DNA from 4 places in the Colwellia sp. E150_009 genome. Region 3 is predicted to be linked to each of the others. Evidence: predicted binding sites of a transcription regulator. Region 3 holds the regulator's gene; each other region holds the start of a gene.
The links. Region 3 encodes sigma-54, which starts transcription at its own class of promoters, with help from an activator protein. Its sites were predicted from a motif close to GTTGGCACGNNNNTNGNNT; they were not measured.
Positions count from the first base shown of each region.

Region 1: fliE (flagellar hook-basal body complex protein FliE) is a predicted target of sigma-54. The motif match lies at 2,235-2,253, and genes of this name have one in related genera.
Region 2: ACE1OF_RS03645 (CmpA/NrtA family ABC transporter substrate-binding protein) is a predicted target of sigma-54. The motif match lies at 2,483-2,501, and genes of this name have one in related genera.
Region 4: glnK (P-II family nitrogen regulator) is a predicted target of sigma-54. The motif match lies at 1,301-1,319, and genes of this name have one in related genera.

Region 1 covers NZ_JBHFOM010000003.1:37,337-41,367, reverse strand. The annotation lists gene fliF (flagellar basal-body MS-ring/collar protein FliF) at 1-1,658, opposite strand, end outside; gene fliE (flagellar hook-basal body complex protein FliE) at 1,809-2,171, opposite strand; gene ACE1OF_RS02205 (sigma-54-dependent transcriptional regulator) at 2,403-3,743, opposite strand; gene ACE1OF_RS02200 (sensor histidine kinase) at 3,730-4,031, opposite strand, start outside.
Region 2 covers NZ_JBHFOM010000005.1:23,524-27,554, reverse strand. The annotation lists gene ACE1OF_RS03650 (ABC transporter permease) at 1-724, opposite strand, end outside; gene ACE1OF_RS03645 (CmpA/NrtA family ABC transporter substrate-binding protein) at 872-2,257, opposite strand; gene ACE1OF_RS03640 (ANTAR domain-containing response regulator) at 2,594-3,265, opposite strand; gene pepN (aminopeptidase N) at 3,582-4,031, shown strand, end outside.
Region 3 covers NZ_JBHFOM010000001.1:128,272-132,302, forward strand. The annotation lists gene rapZ (RNase adapter RapZ) at 1-202, opposite strand, end outside; gene ptsN (PTS IIA-like nitrogen regulatory protein PtsN) at 283-735, opposite strand; gene hpf (ribosome hibernation promoting factor) at 755-1,042, opposite strand; gene ACE1OF_RS00610 (RNA polymerase factor sigma-54) at 1,085-2,608, opposite strand; gene lptB (LPS export ABC transporter ATP-binding protein) at 2,698-3,450, opposite strand; gene lptA (lipopolysaccharide transport periplasmic protein LptA) at 3,443-4,000, opposite strand; gene lptC (LPS export ABC transporter periplasmic protein LptC) at 4,005-4,031, opposite strand, start outside.
Region 4 covers NZ_JBHFOM010000028.1:46,341-50,371, forward strand. The annotation lists gene ACE1OF_RS12945 (ammonium transporter) at 1-861, opposite strand, end outside; gene glnK (P-II family nitrogen regulator) at 916-1,254, opposite strand; gene ACE1OF_RS12955 (tetratricopeptide repeat-containing diguanylate cyclase) at 1,619-3,562, opposite strand; gene ACE1OF_RS12960 (TonB-dependent receptor) at 4,008-4,031, shown strand, end outside.

The DNA.
Region 1 (4,031 bases), on a different contig from region 3:
AGATCAGGTAATTGTAAACTACCATCAGGTGCAAAACCTACATTGCCTGCATCAAATTCTGACGTTAACATATCCATCGTTTCATCGCCCAAATCTATATGACTATCAAGTGATTTATCACCGTAATCTTGTGGCGTACTATCTGGATAGATTAAACGTTTTAACATAGGACGAACTACAGCCATAATTAATACAATAATAACTAATGCCGCCATAACAAGCTTTAACATCTTTAAGAACCATAGTTGTTCCCATATTGGTACCGTATCATCTATACCAAGATCCGCACGATTAAAAGGTATTGTAATAACTTCTAATACATCGCCTCGCTGTAAATCAAAACCAATACTACCTTGTAGTAAACGACGAATAGAAGCTATTTCAGCAACACTTCTAGGCTCTTTAGCTGCCATTGCCGTTTGAGTTTCTTCTGTTGACTCAGCGTCAGATGGGGTCACAGGTGTTGGCGCTGCACCATCAACATAGTCAAGCGCCACAGAAACACTAATTCTTCGAATAACGCCTGCTTGCTGCTTGGTATGACTAATTGCTTCATCAAGTTCATAGTTTTTAGTTGATTCGCTATGCTTTCTACTGGGTATGGCCTTTTGTTGTTGTCCTAATGCATCTTCTGGAATGCTAGACTCAAGCGGTGGTTGATTAGTTAATGCACCTGGAATACCGCCTAACGCACCACCAATGCTACTATTTTCTACTTTCATTTCACTGCGTAGTGCAGGTAAATCTGAATTATAACGACGCGCTGTTTCTTCTACATTGGTAAAATCCATCGTTACATCAACTTGTGCTGTGTAATTTCCTAAACCAACAACAGGAATAAGAATATTATCAATTTTATCCATGTATTCTTGTTCACGCTTTTGTTCAATATCAAGCTCATTACGTGAACGGGCAGAAATTGAGTTTTGGCTGCCTGAGTTCAATAGTCGCCCATTTTGATCAGTAACTGTGACACGATTTGGACTCATTCCTTGTACAGCAGATGCAACGATATCAACAACAGCATCCACCTCTTCAGCAGAAAGTAATCGTCCACGTTGCAGAGTCAGCACTATAGTTGCTGAAGGATTTTTTTCTCTACGAGCAAAAATATTTTCTGGAGGAATGGCAAGTAAAACCTTAGCGCGTGAAATGCTTTGTAATTGCTCAATAGTTTTTGCAATACGTTGTTCTCTGCCATATTTTAAGCGTTCACGCTCTACACGCTGACTTACACCAAAGCCCATGTCTTTCATGACCATGTCTTCACCTTGCGAAGGCTCAGTTGATAACCCTTCACGTGCTAACAATAACTTTATTGTTTGATATTCGTCAACAGGGACAGACAAGGTGTTATTTTCTTGACGGTAATCCACTTTGTTTGCGTCAAGAAAATCCATTGTTTTAATCAGTTGTTCGGTAGGCTGTTTAGCTAAAAATCGATATTCTGGTTCATTAGCAAGAATAATAACGAAGATAGCAATAGCCAAACAAATTGACAAAGCCACAACTAAGGTTATTTGGCGTAAGGTCTCTGCATTACCTAAAGCAGCAGCAAAGCCTGACTTTTTTTCTTCTATAGCATTATCGTCATCAGAGTCACTGGCAATCATTGAATTACCACCATCTGCTGCTACCATTGAATTTGTATCTGCCACTGAACTTCTCCGCTTACAACTTAATGTGTCTTTTAATTAACAACGCACGTTTAGATAAGAATAAATCATTTTAACAAGACGCTTATCGAGGAATAACATGCCCATCACAATAAAAGGCAACGATGTTAAAATAAATTTAGGTTATATAAACTAGACAGGCATACTCATTATTTCTTTATATGCTTCAACAAATTTATTACGCACTTGCACTGTTGCATCTAAGGCAACACCCGACTTAGATGATGCAATCATTACTTCGCCTAACGTTACATTAGGATCACCCATTTCAAATGCTGTTTTTTTAGCACCTGTATCTTGTTGAAGTTCATTAACCGTTTTTAATGCATCCGTTAATAAATTGCCAAAATTACTACTAGATGAGTTAGTGCTATTAATGGCATTAACACCTGACATTCCCTGCATATCACCACCTACGGCAGGTAATTTATTACCTGATGCTTGTAATGACATACTCTGCATTTGGGCAAATAATGAATTTGTTTTGATATCCATAGTCTTCTCACTCGTGTCAATTTTTTGCTATTAAGCAATGAAAAATATCTCTATTTATTGATACTGCAAGCATGGTGCCAAGAAAGTTTAGAATAGTGGAAGTGTCGAGTAATGAGGTCTCGGGTAAGAAAAAATTAGAATTACAAAGAAAAAGAAAAATTAGTGAACGGAATCTAATCACACTAACAAACGGTATGAATAGATTGTCGCCCACCTTTAGGTTGTGTACTTCTAGGCTGGTATTTTAATGCCTGAATCACGCATTCTTGCAATTTTATACCGTAATGTACGTGGACTAATACCTAAACGTTCAGCCACTGCTTTTCTACTACCATGGCACGCTTGTAACGTATCAAGTATTATTTGATGTTCTTGCAGTTTTAACTCACTGCCTAATTTATCGTCTGGGGTAGCAACTTTCTCAGTGTCATTCACCTTAGCCGTTTCAAAATTTTCAATCATCAAATCAGCCGCATCAATAACTTGATTCGTATGCAGTATCAAAGCTCTCTGAATCACATTATCTAGTTCACGAACATTACCTGGCCAGTGGTATGCGTTAAGTTTACTACGTGCTGCGGGATTAAAGGTTGCAACTTGGTCACCATTTTTTTGACAATAACTCGCCACCATGTGTTGTGCTAATGGCAAAATATCATCAGGGCGTTCAGCTAAAGGGAGCCAAGTTAATGGAAACACATTTAAGCGATAATAAAGATCTTCCCTAAAATCACCTTTGCTCACCGCTTCTTTAAGATTACGGTTGCTGGTTGCAATAACGCGTACATCTAGTTTAATGGTTTTTCGTCCACCTAAACGCTCTACTTCGCGCTCTTGTAATACTCGTAAAATTTTGGCCTGTAACCCCAAATCCATTTCAGTTATTTCATCAAGTAAAATAGTACCTCCTTGTGCTTGTTCAAATTTCCCAGGGCAAGCTTGAATTGCGCCCGTAAATGCGCCTTTTTCATAGCCGAATAGGGTTGCTTCAAGCATATTTTCGGGAATTGCAGCACAGTTAATGGCAATAAAAGGTTGTTGTGCTCTTGGAGAATTATTGTGAACATACTGCGCTAATACTTCTTTACCAGAACCACTCGGGCCAAGCACCATAACAGAGGCTTCAGTTGTTGCAACTTTACGTGCTAAACTCAATAATTCAATGCTGTTTTTATCTGCCACTATCGGCGTATTATTATTAACGTTTGACAGAGGGATATATTGACTAACCGTATTCAACAATACTTCAGGAGAAAAAGGCTTGGCAATATAATTACATGCTCCATCTTGCATAGCCTGTACAGCATCATCAATTGTACCGTAAGCGGTCATCAATAATACGGGTAAATTAGGATAAAGGTTTTTAATGTTTTTTAATAAAGACAGCCCTGACATACCGCCCATTTGCACATCACTCACCACAATATCAACACTGTGGTTTTTTAATAACATTATGGCGTTTTCGCCAGAGTCAGCTTCAACACATTGATAATTTGCCAACGAAAGCGTATCAATTAAGGCCTCTCGTAAACCAGCATCATCTTCAACAACCAGTACTTTATGATGACTCATGTGACTTCTCCTGTTTATTGATGTTGTGGCTTGCATTTGATGGTGTGAAGTTGTCTGATACCAACAGAGGTAATTTTAGGCAAAAATGTGCGCCCTCTCCGGGTTTACTTAAATACTTCACTATACCTTGATGTGCTTCAACAACCGATTTAACAACCGCTAGGCCAAGCCCTGTACCTTTGCTGCTCGAGGTGTAAAAAGGTTCAAATATTTTATCAATGTTTTTGTTTACAATACCTGGACCATTATCTTTAACGCTTATAAAAACGGCATCCGATTGACTATAGA
Region 2 (4,031 bases), on a different contig from region 3:
ACAAACGCATGCCAGTAAATATCATGGGGATCGATGCTGGCAACACTATTTTTTTAATATGTGTAAAAGTCGGTAAACGTAAAACCTTACTTACATTGAGTAAATCATTGTCTATTGATGAAACACCAATTGAGGTATTAATGACCATCGGCCATAAACTACAAAGACTAACTGTGATCATTGAGGTTAAAAAGGATTTAGACACCATAGGATCATCCGAGACATACATTGCACTAACAATCATGGTAACTAACGGTAACCATGCCAAAGGTGAGACAGGTTTAAAAATTTGCACTATCGGATTAAAGGCTGAATTTAAGCGTTGACTTAACCCCATCCAAATACCTAATGGGATAGCAATGAGAGCAGCAACTAAAAAGCCAGTGGTTACGGTGATCAAACTTGTAAAGATTTGGTCAACAAACGTTTCTTTGCCCGTGTACGCTCTAATTTTTGGGACATAATCAGGATTTTTTTCTATTTTTGCCGCATTGCGTTTAACTTGGCGCTCATAAAATGCACTGGCTTTCTCTCGTTCTGTGATATGTTCATCGTACAAATTAGAGAATTGTTCAACAACAGCCCTAGGACCAGGAAATTCACCTAACGAGGTATTGATATTTTGCGCTGTAATTGACCATAAAAATAAAAATATTGAAATGCCTACAATGGGCAATAACAATGCATCTGAAATTTTACTGACAATTTTCATCTTGGTTTTCATTACTCTCTCAAAAGTTGTTGATTTGTGAATGTGTATTGCTGTTGAACTCATAAATTTATTCCTTTATCGATATGTTAATGTGTATATCCAAACTGGCTATTAATGGGAGTTTTCCGCATCTTCAACAGTATGAATATAAATATCGTTTTAAAGTTTTTGCCCTTGTTTAAGACCAATTTTGAATTTTTCTAAATAAGCATTTGGTTGACTTCCATCGTAAACAATATCGTCAATAAAGTGTTTTTGTGGTGCTTTAAAACCTGTTTCTTTTTCAAAATTAGGAAATTCACTTGCTGAAATTATCTTATCAGCGATAAGCGACTTTGCTGCTTTAGTGTAGATATCAGGACGATATACTTTTGCAGCCAGCTCTTTGTACCATTGGTCACTTTTATCATCAGAGATTTGCCCCCAACGACGCATTTGCGTTAAATACCAAATAGCATCAGAGTAATACGGGTATGTTGCGTTATATCTAAAAAACACATTGAAGTCCGGTACAGCACGTTTATCACCTTTTTCATATTCAAAAGTACCTGTCATTGAATTAGCAATAACATCATAATCTGCACCTACGTAGTTTGATTGCGAAAGAATTTTTACAGCAGCAGGACGGTTTGCATTATTGTTTTCATCTAACCATTTGGCAGCTCGTATTAATGCACGTGTTAAACGAATAGTGGTGTTTGGGTATTTTTCGGCAAACTTCGCGGTTATGCCAAAAACTTTCTCTGGGTTATCTTTCCAAATTTCATAGTCGGTAACTACTGGCACGCCTATATTTTTAAATACCGCTTGTTGGTTCCATGGTTCTCCAACACAGTAACCATGAATTGTTCCTGCCTCCATCGTTGATGGCATTTGTGGTGGAGGGGTTACTGATAACAATGCTTGTGCATCAATTTGTCCTGACGTATCACCTTTGTGAGGCGCATAATAACCAGGATGTATACCGCCTGCTGCCAACCAATACCGTAACTCATAGTTATGAGTGGAAACAGGAAATACCATACCCATTTTAAATGGCTTTCCAGCTGATTTTAATGCTTCAATAACAGGTTTTAACGTATCTGCTTTAATAGGGTGGACAGGCCTGCCATCAGCCATTTTAGGAATACCTGGCTTCATTTTCTCCCAAATATCATTGGATACCGTAATAGCATTCCCATTTAAATCCATGGAAAATGGCGTAATGATATCTGCTTGAGTACCATATCCCAAGGTTGCGGCGATGGGTTGACCAGCAAGCATATGTGCGCCATCTAATGAGCCATCAATAACACCATTTAAGAGGACTTTCCAGTTCGCTTGCGCTTCGATAGTGACATATAACCCCTCATCTTCGAAATATCCATTTTCATAAGCGATGGCAATAGGAGCCATATCAGTTAGTTTAATAAAGCCAAATTTCAGCTCATCTTTTTCAGGTTCTCCTAATTCCTCACTAAACACTGTACTAGCCACCAAAAATGAGATGACAGTACAAAGTGAAACGCTTATCAAAGTAGAGGTTATTAATTTGATCCAATTCATTATATGTTCCTTGCGGTATAAATAAAAATTTAAAGATTAAAATAAAAAACGCTCATCAATACTCAACTTATGTAAGTTGAGTATTGATGAGCGCCATTGCTCAACAGATGAAAAATTTAGTTTCTCATCTTTTACAACGCCATTGTTGTAAGTTCAATTTTCAATTTTTATCGCCATTGATAAAAATGTTTTAAGTAAACTATTACCAGTTTATAACTACAAATAAAGCACAAAACACGCCAAAATATAACCCATTGTTTATTATGATAAAAAACCCACCAACATCTATTTAGCCCCTATTAATTGCACAAAAATAATGAACTGCACCACATATGTTCAAATTGTTTTGGTTATATTAGGTGCAGAAAGCAGAGAGCAAACATCAATAATATTCTTGGCGACCATAGCCAAAGTACTTCCTTGATTCATCGCCATTTTTCGTAACGCTTCATACGACTCTTTCTCAGTTAATTGTTTTTGTTCCATTAATAAACCTTTGGCTCGTTCAATTAATTTTCTACTTTCTAGCTGAGTCTTTGCCTGTTTAAGCTCATTTTTTAATGACTCTACGGCTTTAAAACGTTCGTTAGCAACAGAAATAATACTTTTAATTCGTTGAGGATGTATTTCACTCACAATATAAGCGCTTACTCCCGACTTGATGGCTTTTTTAATCACATTAGGAGAGTCATTTTCTGCGAAAATGATAATAGGCAAAGGTAATAATTGATTTACCTCAGACAAAGATCTCAGTATGGAATTACTGGGTAAATCAGTGGCTAATATTAGAATATTAGGGTTATATAGCTCAATTTGCTCGATAATATTATCATTTTGATAGCTGTGTTGAATGACCTGATAACCAAAGTCAACTAACGACCTAGTTAACAATGACTTTTGGTCAACACCTTTTTCAACAAGTAAGATACTTAATTGCTCGTTCAGCGAGCTATTTAATTGATATTTTGTTGTATTACTCTTTCTAACACTTTTTGTAAATATGCTCATATTTTATCAACTTAACGGTTACTTATTTTCCAAAATTCATTTTTCATAAATCATTAGAATACAAAATTCAAGCCAAAGAATTAAAACAATTAATATCAATAAGTTAGACTTAAAGCTCACTTGTTTATAATTTTTTTGCACCAATATTACTACTTAATAAGCCCCTCTTCTCTCCAAATCAGAGCATTATTGCATTGTGCTTACTTCTTTACGCTCAAGCCTTTAGCATTTAAATGTCAATAGGCGTGCTCTTTTCCCTAAAGGCGTTCTGATTTATAATTCATTAAAATTTACAAAGCTCATATTGAGACTACTCTTGAAAAATTTACGTAAAAACTTAACTCTGCAAATAATTACAATAATAATATCGGTATCATTATTAAGTGGTTGCCAATCATCAATAAATGAAGCAAATAACAGTAATAATCAAACATCTGCACTAACATCAACGCCTTTATCTCCTAGAGTAGAAAACCAATACCTAAGTCAAACGCGAGCATTTAAACGTTCTGAACGTGTGTCTAACGTAAATTATCAATTGAGCTTCAACTTAACAGGCCAAGAAAATTTTACGGCAACATCTACTATTAATTTTAATTTATCAGATAATAAAACACCTTTGACAGTCGATTTAAATAAGGCAGAAATAACAAATTTAATCATTAATGGTAAAACAGTAACTGAACCAAACCTCAACCAAAACTATAACGGCTGGTTTATTACTTTACCTGCTCAGCAGCTAAAGCAAGGTTCTAATAAAGTTTCG
Region 3 (4,031 bases):
AAATATCATTAGGATCATTTGGTAGGTTTCGAACATCTAAGCTTACAGCAACATTTTCATAATCGTGAATAACAGTATGAGTTAATGCGGGTAATAAGTTTACAGGAATATTATCAACGCAATAATACCCTAAATCTTCTAGCACCCTTAACGCAACTGATTTCCCAGAGCCAGAACGTCCACTAACAATAATAAGTTTCATAAGTTAAGCCTCGACTTACGGGTACAAAGTTTCGTGAAACGAGTGACTCTCAACACGCAATTTTCTATATCATTGCAACTTTAAGTTGCTTGTTGAATAAGATTAAACATTTCTTGTTGATTTGTGCATTTTCGTACTTGTTTGGCTGTTTTACGATTACTAAACAGCTTGGCTATACTCTGTAATGTATCTAAGTGTTCTTGTGTACTATTTTCAGGCACAAATAAACAGATGAATATATCAACAGGTTTGTTGTCTATTGCGTCAAAATCTATGGCTTGCTGAGTTGTTAAAAATACGGCGATAGCTTTATCTGTATTATTTAATCTACCATGAGGAATTGCAATACCATTGCCAATACCTGTACTACCCATTTTTTCACGGTTGAGTAAACTATCCAGTAGGTCGGTTGGACTAGCGGTTCCTAATTGCTTAGCGGCAAGAAGGCAAATTTGTTCAAGTAGGCGTTTTTTACTTTGTACTGGTACTGCACATTGCGTGCAGTCCAGTGTTAATATGTCTTGTAGTGTCATAATTTTTTATATTATTGCGCTAATGTTGCGATATTTTGCCTTTATATTTAAGCACTTGGCGATCTAATTTATCAATTAAAGTATCTATTGATGTATACATGTCAGTATTGACTGCTGAAGCATGAATTTCATTGCCTTTTAAGTGCACCGTTGCTTCCGCTTTTTGATCTAACTTTTCTACTGTCAGTACCACATGCACATTCGTGATGTGATCAAAATGTCGTTCTAATTTATCAAATTTAGTATTAACGTATTCTCTTAATGATGAAGTTAGGTCTACATGGTGGCCAGTAAGGTTAATTTGCATAAGTTCGATCCTTATTATCTTAATTGAGCTAGTATATAGCTATTATAGTAAACTCTTACGTTGATTTGACGGGGGAATAGACAAAGATTCTCGATATTTGGCTATGGTTCGTCTCGCAACATTAATTCCCTGCTCGGCCAGTAAATCAGCCATTTTACTATCACTTAGCGGCTTAGCAGGTGTTTCCGCTAGAATGAGTTTTTTGATTAAAGAACGGATAGCGGTTGATGAACATTCACCGCCATTTTCTGTGCTAACGTGACTTGAGAAAAAGTATTTTAATTCAAAAATTCCCCTTGGGGTATGCATGTATTTTTGGGTAGTTACCCGTGAAATCGTAGACTCATGCATATCTACTGCTTCTGCTATATCATTCAATACCATGGGACGCATAGCTTCTTCGCCATGCTCAAAAAAGCCTTGTTGGCGTTGAACAATACAATTAGATACTTTTAATAGGGTGTCGTTACGTGATTCTAAGCTTTTAATAAACCATTTAGCTTCTTGTAGGTTGGCGCGAATAAATTGGCCATCACTGCTTGATGACTTGGTAGTTTTTGTCATAGCGGCATATTGTTGATTTACGGATAATTTAGGGGCGGTATCTGGGTTTAATTCTACCACCCAGCGACCATTTTTTTTCTCTACAGACACATCAGGTATTACATATTGATCATCATTTTTTGCAACAACATCACCAGGGCGCGGATTTAAACTTTGAATTAATCGCATCACTTCACGCAACTGATCTTCTTTAAGACGCGTTTTGCGCATGAGTTGTCTATAATCACGGTTACCAAGTAGATCAATATGCTCTTTAATGATTAACTTACTTTCGTTTAAATACGGAGTAGTTGGCTCAAATTGATTTAATTGAATCAGCAAACAATCAGCAATAGAGCGAGCGGCAACGCCGATAGGATCAAAAACATTGATACGCTTTAATACAGCTTCTACTTCGTCAAGTTCCAGTCCCTCTATACCAACACTTTCTAAAATGTCTTCACTTGACACTGTCATATAACCTGCGTCGTCTACCGCTTCAATAATGGCGATAGCGACAGCTCTATCGGTTTCTGAAAACGGGGTTAACTCCATTTGCCATAAAAGGTGATCTTGAATAGAGTCGGTTGTTTCACCTTGATAAGTATAATCTTCACTTGGGCTACTAATTGCGCCTGTATTTGATGTGCCCGCACTGTAACTTTCTTCCCATGTTGTGTCGATATTTAGCTCTTCAGGAATATCATTTTTTTCCATAGCTTCTGTTGTGCTGATTTCATCAATGGTTGCGGATGAATCTTCACTGCCATCAGTGGCAGTCTTTTCAGAAGTTTTTGCTGAAAAGGCTTCTTCAAGATTATCTGAATTATTATTTGAATCATTATCAGCGCTAGTATCGGATGCTTGTTGCTCATTCACTTCAAGAAGAGGATTACTTTCAAGCACTTCTTGAATTTCTTGCTGAAGTTCCAACGTTGATAACTGCAACAGCTTTATCGCTTGTTGCAGTTGTGGCGTCATGGTTAGTTGTTGTCCTATTCGGAGCTGCAGAGTTGGGCGCATCTACGTTTTCTAATTCCTATTAATAATTTTATTTATTTATTTAATTTTCATAATAATAAGCATAGCTTAAGTTTTTATGTCTGTGCTAACTATAGCGTGAATTGCTCACCAAGGTATACATCTCTTACCTTTTGATTTGCAAGAATTTGATTTGAATCACCTTCGGCAATAATTTCTCCGTGGCTAACAATATAAGCATGTTCACATACATCAAGTGTTTCACGCACGTTATGATCGGTAATTAATATACCAATTCCACGATTTTTAAGGTGAATAATAATTTTTTTTATATCGCCAACAGAAATAGGATCAACTCCAGCAAAGGGTTCGTCAAGTAAAATAAATTCAGGCTCTGCAGCTAGGGCTCTAGCAATTTCTACGCGTCTTCTCTCACCACCTGATAAGCTCATACCTAAGTTATCTTTAATATGACTAATATTAAACTCTTCTAACAGGTGTTCTAACTTAGCTTGCCTATCAAGCTCACTAAGGTTCTTCCTTGTTTGTAAAATAGCCATAATGTTATCGGTGACGGTAAGTTTTCTAAAAATAGAGGCTTCTTGTGGTAAATAACCAATGCCACGGCGTGCGCGTTCATGCATAGGGGCAAGTGTAACATCTTGATCATTTAGAATGATTTTACCATCGTCGTTGGGTACTAACCCAACAATCATATAAAAAGAAGTGGTTTTTCCTGCGCCATTAGGGCCTAGCAATCCTACAATTTGACCCGCTTTCACCGTTAAACTAACACTTTTTACTACTCTATTATGTTTATATGACTTCGATAACCCTTGGGCTATTAAGGTTGATTCTTTTGGTGTATTCTCAATACTATTCATTATTACTGTCATTGTTCTTTTTATTTTGCTGAGCTTTAATTTGAGCTGGTTGTAAAACAGTAGTGACGGAATCGTCATTTCTACTTATGGCTTCTAATTTTTCACTTAATGTATTGTAAGTGATTGTTTCACCGGTAACTTTGCTGCCAGCTTGTTTGACTTGTGCATTACCTGAAACAGTAATAATGTGCAGGTCAGGTTGATACTTTATTTCATTGGCTTGTAAGCTAATTAAGCTGCCGTCTTCTAATGCTTGCTGGAAAATAGCGGGATCACCTTTAGCCAGATAAGTATCTGATTTTTCTTTCGTATTACTGTCAATGCCACTATAAACTTGCACAATGTCTGCAACAATTGAAATGGTACCTTGGCTGATATTCACCTCATCCAAATAGCTTGCTATTTTATTTTTTAAATCGGCTGATTGACGTTTAGACTTTATTGTAATTTCTTGCGTGAGATCTTTTTTGGCTGCAAATAGAGGTGCTGATAAGCCGAAAACTAATGAGCCAAGTAATAAACTTTTGCTGAGTTTTTTAATAGTTATCAAGGGACTAACTATTACTTTTTTTATAAATGGT
Region 4 (4,031 bases), on a different contig from region 3:
TGCTTTTTTGAATAATATTTTAGCTAAAATTAGTGCACTTATCGCACCTGCCGCTGCTGCTGCATTGGTATTTAAAAACACCATAGCAACTGAGTTGGCACTGTTAATATCAGCAAGCTTTAATACTGAACCACCGTTAAAACCAAACCATCCCATCCATAAAATGAACGTACCTAATGTTGCCATAGGTAAGTTAGCACCTGGAATAGCATTCACTTTACCATCTTTCGTGTATTTACCTTTACGTGCGCCAAGTAGTAATACCCCTGCTAAAGCAGCTGAAGCACCAGCCATATGAACAATACCTGAACCAGCAAAATCAGAAAAACCTAAGTCGCCAAGCGTATATAAACCAAATACGGCATCGCCATTCCAAGTCCAACTACCTTCCATTGGGTAAATAAAACCAGTTAGCACAACAGTGAAAGCTAAGAAAGCCCATAGTTTCATGCGCTCAGCTACAGCACCTGAGACAATTGACATTGCTGTCGCAACAAACACAACTTGAAAGAAAAAGTCGGCTGCATTTGAGTAAACTGAACCACCATCAAAACCCGCTTCAGCTGATTCAGCTAATACCGCACCAACTAATGCTTCAGCATCAGTTGCACCATCGAGGCCTATTCCATTTAAGAACACCCCACCACCATACATAATGTCATAACCAACAACTAAATACATAATGCAAGCAATGGCATACAATGCAACGTTCTTTGTTAAAATTTCAGTAGTATTTTTAGCGCGTACTAAACCTGCCTCTAACATTGAGAAACCTGCTGCCATCCACATAACTAGCGCACCACAGATTAAAAAGTAAAAAGTATCTAAGGCGTATTGAAGTTGAAAAATATTCTGTTCCATAATTTATCCTATAATTGTTATATATGTATTGTTCACAATTGAGACGAATAGAGACTAAATAGCCTCAGAACCTTGCTCGCCAGTACGAATACGTATTACTTGTTCAAGGTTATAAACAAAAATTTTGCCATCACCAATTTTACCTGTATAAGCCGCTTTACTAATGGCCTCAACTAAACGCTCTACAATGTCGTCATTGACTGCTATTTCAAGCTTAACTTTTGGTAAAAAGTCTACTTGGTATTCTGCACCACGATATAATTCCGTATGTCCTTTTTGACGACCAAAACCTTTCACTTCACATACCGTTATTCCTTCAACACCAATTTCAGAAATGGCTTCACGAACATCATCTAATTTAAATGGCTTAATAATCGCATTAACTATTTTCATTGCAGACCTCTACTTAATAATTTTTTGGGTAATATTGAACTAAGTAATTCAATTCATGTGCCACAAAAATTAATTAATAAATATCAACAAGTTGACTCTATATTTTATTTTCATTAATGAATGGACGCACCAAAAAAGCACATTAACAAAAGATTGAGTTTTTATTTGGTGCAAAAAGAGAGGGTTATTTTGGGGCAAAGAATAATTAATATGAAACTGCTAATGGCGACATATATTTCAACCTATTCTTTCTTCTCAAACCAATATGAGTTTTGAAGACTCATATTAACTAGAGATAAGTAAACATTCATCACAACGCATGCACCGAGCGGTGCACTAGGCTTAATTTATCGAGGTGAATTAATTACTCTTCAACAGGGGAGTTTTTTGCATTCAAATTAGACTTATTAGCATATTGCATAGAATCTTGATATTGAATTGCTCTATTCTTACCGCTAGCTTTAGCATGGTACAATGCTTTATCTGCTTGTACATATAATTCAGAACTTGTTTTAGTATTTTTAGATGTTGTTGATAAACCTACACTCACTGTTACTTTAACTTTTTGAGTTTGGTTGTCAGCTACTTCGGTAGTAAACTCATGTTCATTCACTTTATTCACAAATCGCTGGGCAATATGTAAACATTGCACTGCATCTATTCGGGGTAAAACACACAGAAACTCTTCTCCTCCTACTCGGCCAATAACATCATCAATCCTTAGTATTTCTGTACCGATTTCAGCTATTTTTCGAATAACTTTATCACCAAAAGGATGACCGTACAGATCATTGACTTGTTTAAAATCATCAATATCTATCACCATAATAGAAACAGTATTTTTATCTGAACGATTAGCATTAACTAACTTATGTAAAAAATTAAATACGTATCGTCTATTAAAGGAGTTGGATAAAGGATCTCGCACTGACAACCGCGTGAGTTTTTTATTGTGATACCACTGAAAATAAGCTAGAAAAAACATAAAGAACACAAGTAAAAACACAAACGCCATAAGATAATCTTGTATGATATTTGATTGTTTTTGTTGTTCAAACTGAAGTTGCTGTACTTTTGCATTTTGTTGTAACAGAGAAATTTCTACATCTTGTCGTTCTGCTTCTAACGTGCCTCGAATATGCAATAAACGATCTGACATGTTCTTCTTAATTAGTTCAATTTCTTTTTTATTAAACAGCTTTAATAGCTGATAAGCTTCTTGACTATGACCTTGCGCTTCAGCTAATTCTGCACTGATTTCATATAACTCAATTTGCCAGTGCGTGCCTGTTAGTTCAGGTAACGTGTCAAAAATATCACTCGCTTTATCTAAAGCTGTTTGTGCTTCATCTAATCGTCCTAGCTTTAGTAAACACTGCGATTTCCGTTTATATAACTCTGCTTTGTAATCAATCAAGCCTTCTATACTAATAGCATAATCAATAGAAATCAGCGCTTGCGAACAATCGCCTTGTTCCGCTTTACTCATAGCAATGCCATAAGCGGCATAAAATTTACCATCAATATTATTAGGGCTAAAATCAATATCTTCCTGATAACGTTGATAATATTCAATCGCTAGCTCATAGTTTTTCCAATAACGGTAAGTTGAAGCTAAACCATAAATGGCTTCAACTTGATGAGCTGGATACCCTAGCTGTTGATAACTCGATAACGCTTTTTGATAATATTCTATTGATTTTTCATAATCATGCATATAACCATAAATTGCCCCATACACTTCATTAATCTTTGCAATTAAAAACTCGTCATGTATAGCAAAAGCCTCAAGGTAAGCTTGCTGCAATTCTGTTAAGGACGTTTGATAAATTTGGGTTAAACTTTTGGTATAAGCAAGCTCTTGTTTTGCCAGCACAGCCAGATATGTATACTTATGATTAAGTGCAACTTGTTTAGCTTTCTTTAATATTGTTTCTGATAGTCTATATCGCCCTTGGCGCTGAAGAATCACGCCACGGAATATATCTAAATTAATCATAATTTTTGCGGGAGTTTGCTGACTTACCGAGGCGACTGCCTGATTAACCGTTTGCTCAAACCTGTCAAAAAAATATAATAAATTTTCTGCTTGCGCTTTACGTAATAACCACCATGATTTGTAGTGATCAGACATATCGTCAAGCTGCTCACTTTGGGCCAGCAATAATTGATATGTTTCCCATGGTTGAGAATTTAACTCATGTTCCATTTTTTCCAGTGCCGTGCTGTCTGTTAATTTCGCTGCACTAGCAACAAAAAAACAATGACTGAAAAGCACAAAGACAATACTTTGAAAAACTAGCCGCAAAGTGATTCATTCCTTAAAGGTTACCGTTTCTACGCCCAAGCAACTCACAGCATATCGCGTATAAAAACATAGCCTAACATGAAGTTGAGGGGTTATTAAATAAGAAATTAAATAGTTAAACTTAACTGTTAAATAATTTATTAAAATTATTAATGAAAAAAACATTACTTTGTTTACTAGATGACAACGCTCGAAGCAATTTGTCGAATTTCGTCTATCATATTCACCATCATTACTAGCATTAAAACGCCTAAAAATCACCAAATATTATTTTTATAGAAATATTTATATCAAAGTACATAAATATAATTAACAACGGTTAAAAAACAATAAAGAAATGCATAAATACCAGTCAATATAGCCTTATTACAACCATTAATATTATTGCCTTTATAATTGTGATGATATAACATAACATCTTTAATTTTTAACACTGGAGAATGTGATGTTTAAAATATCACGTATAGCG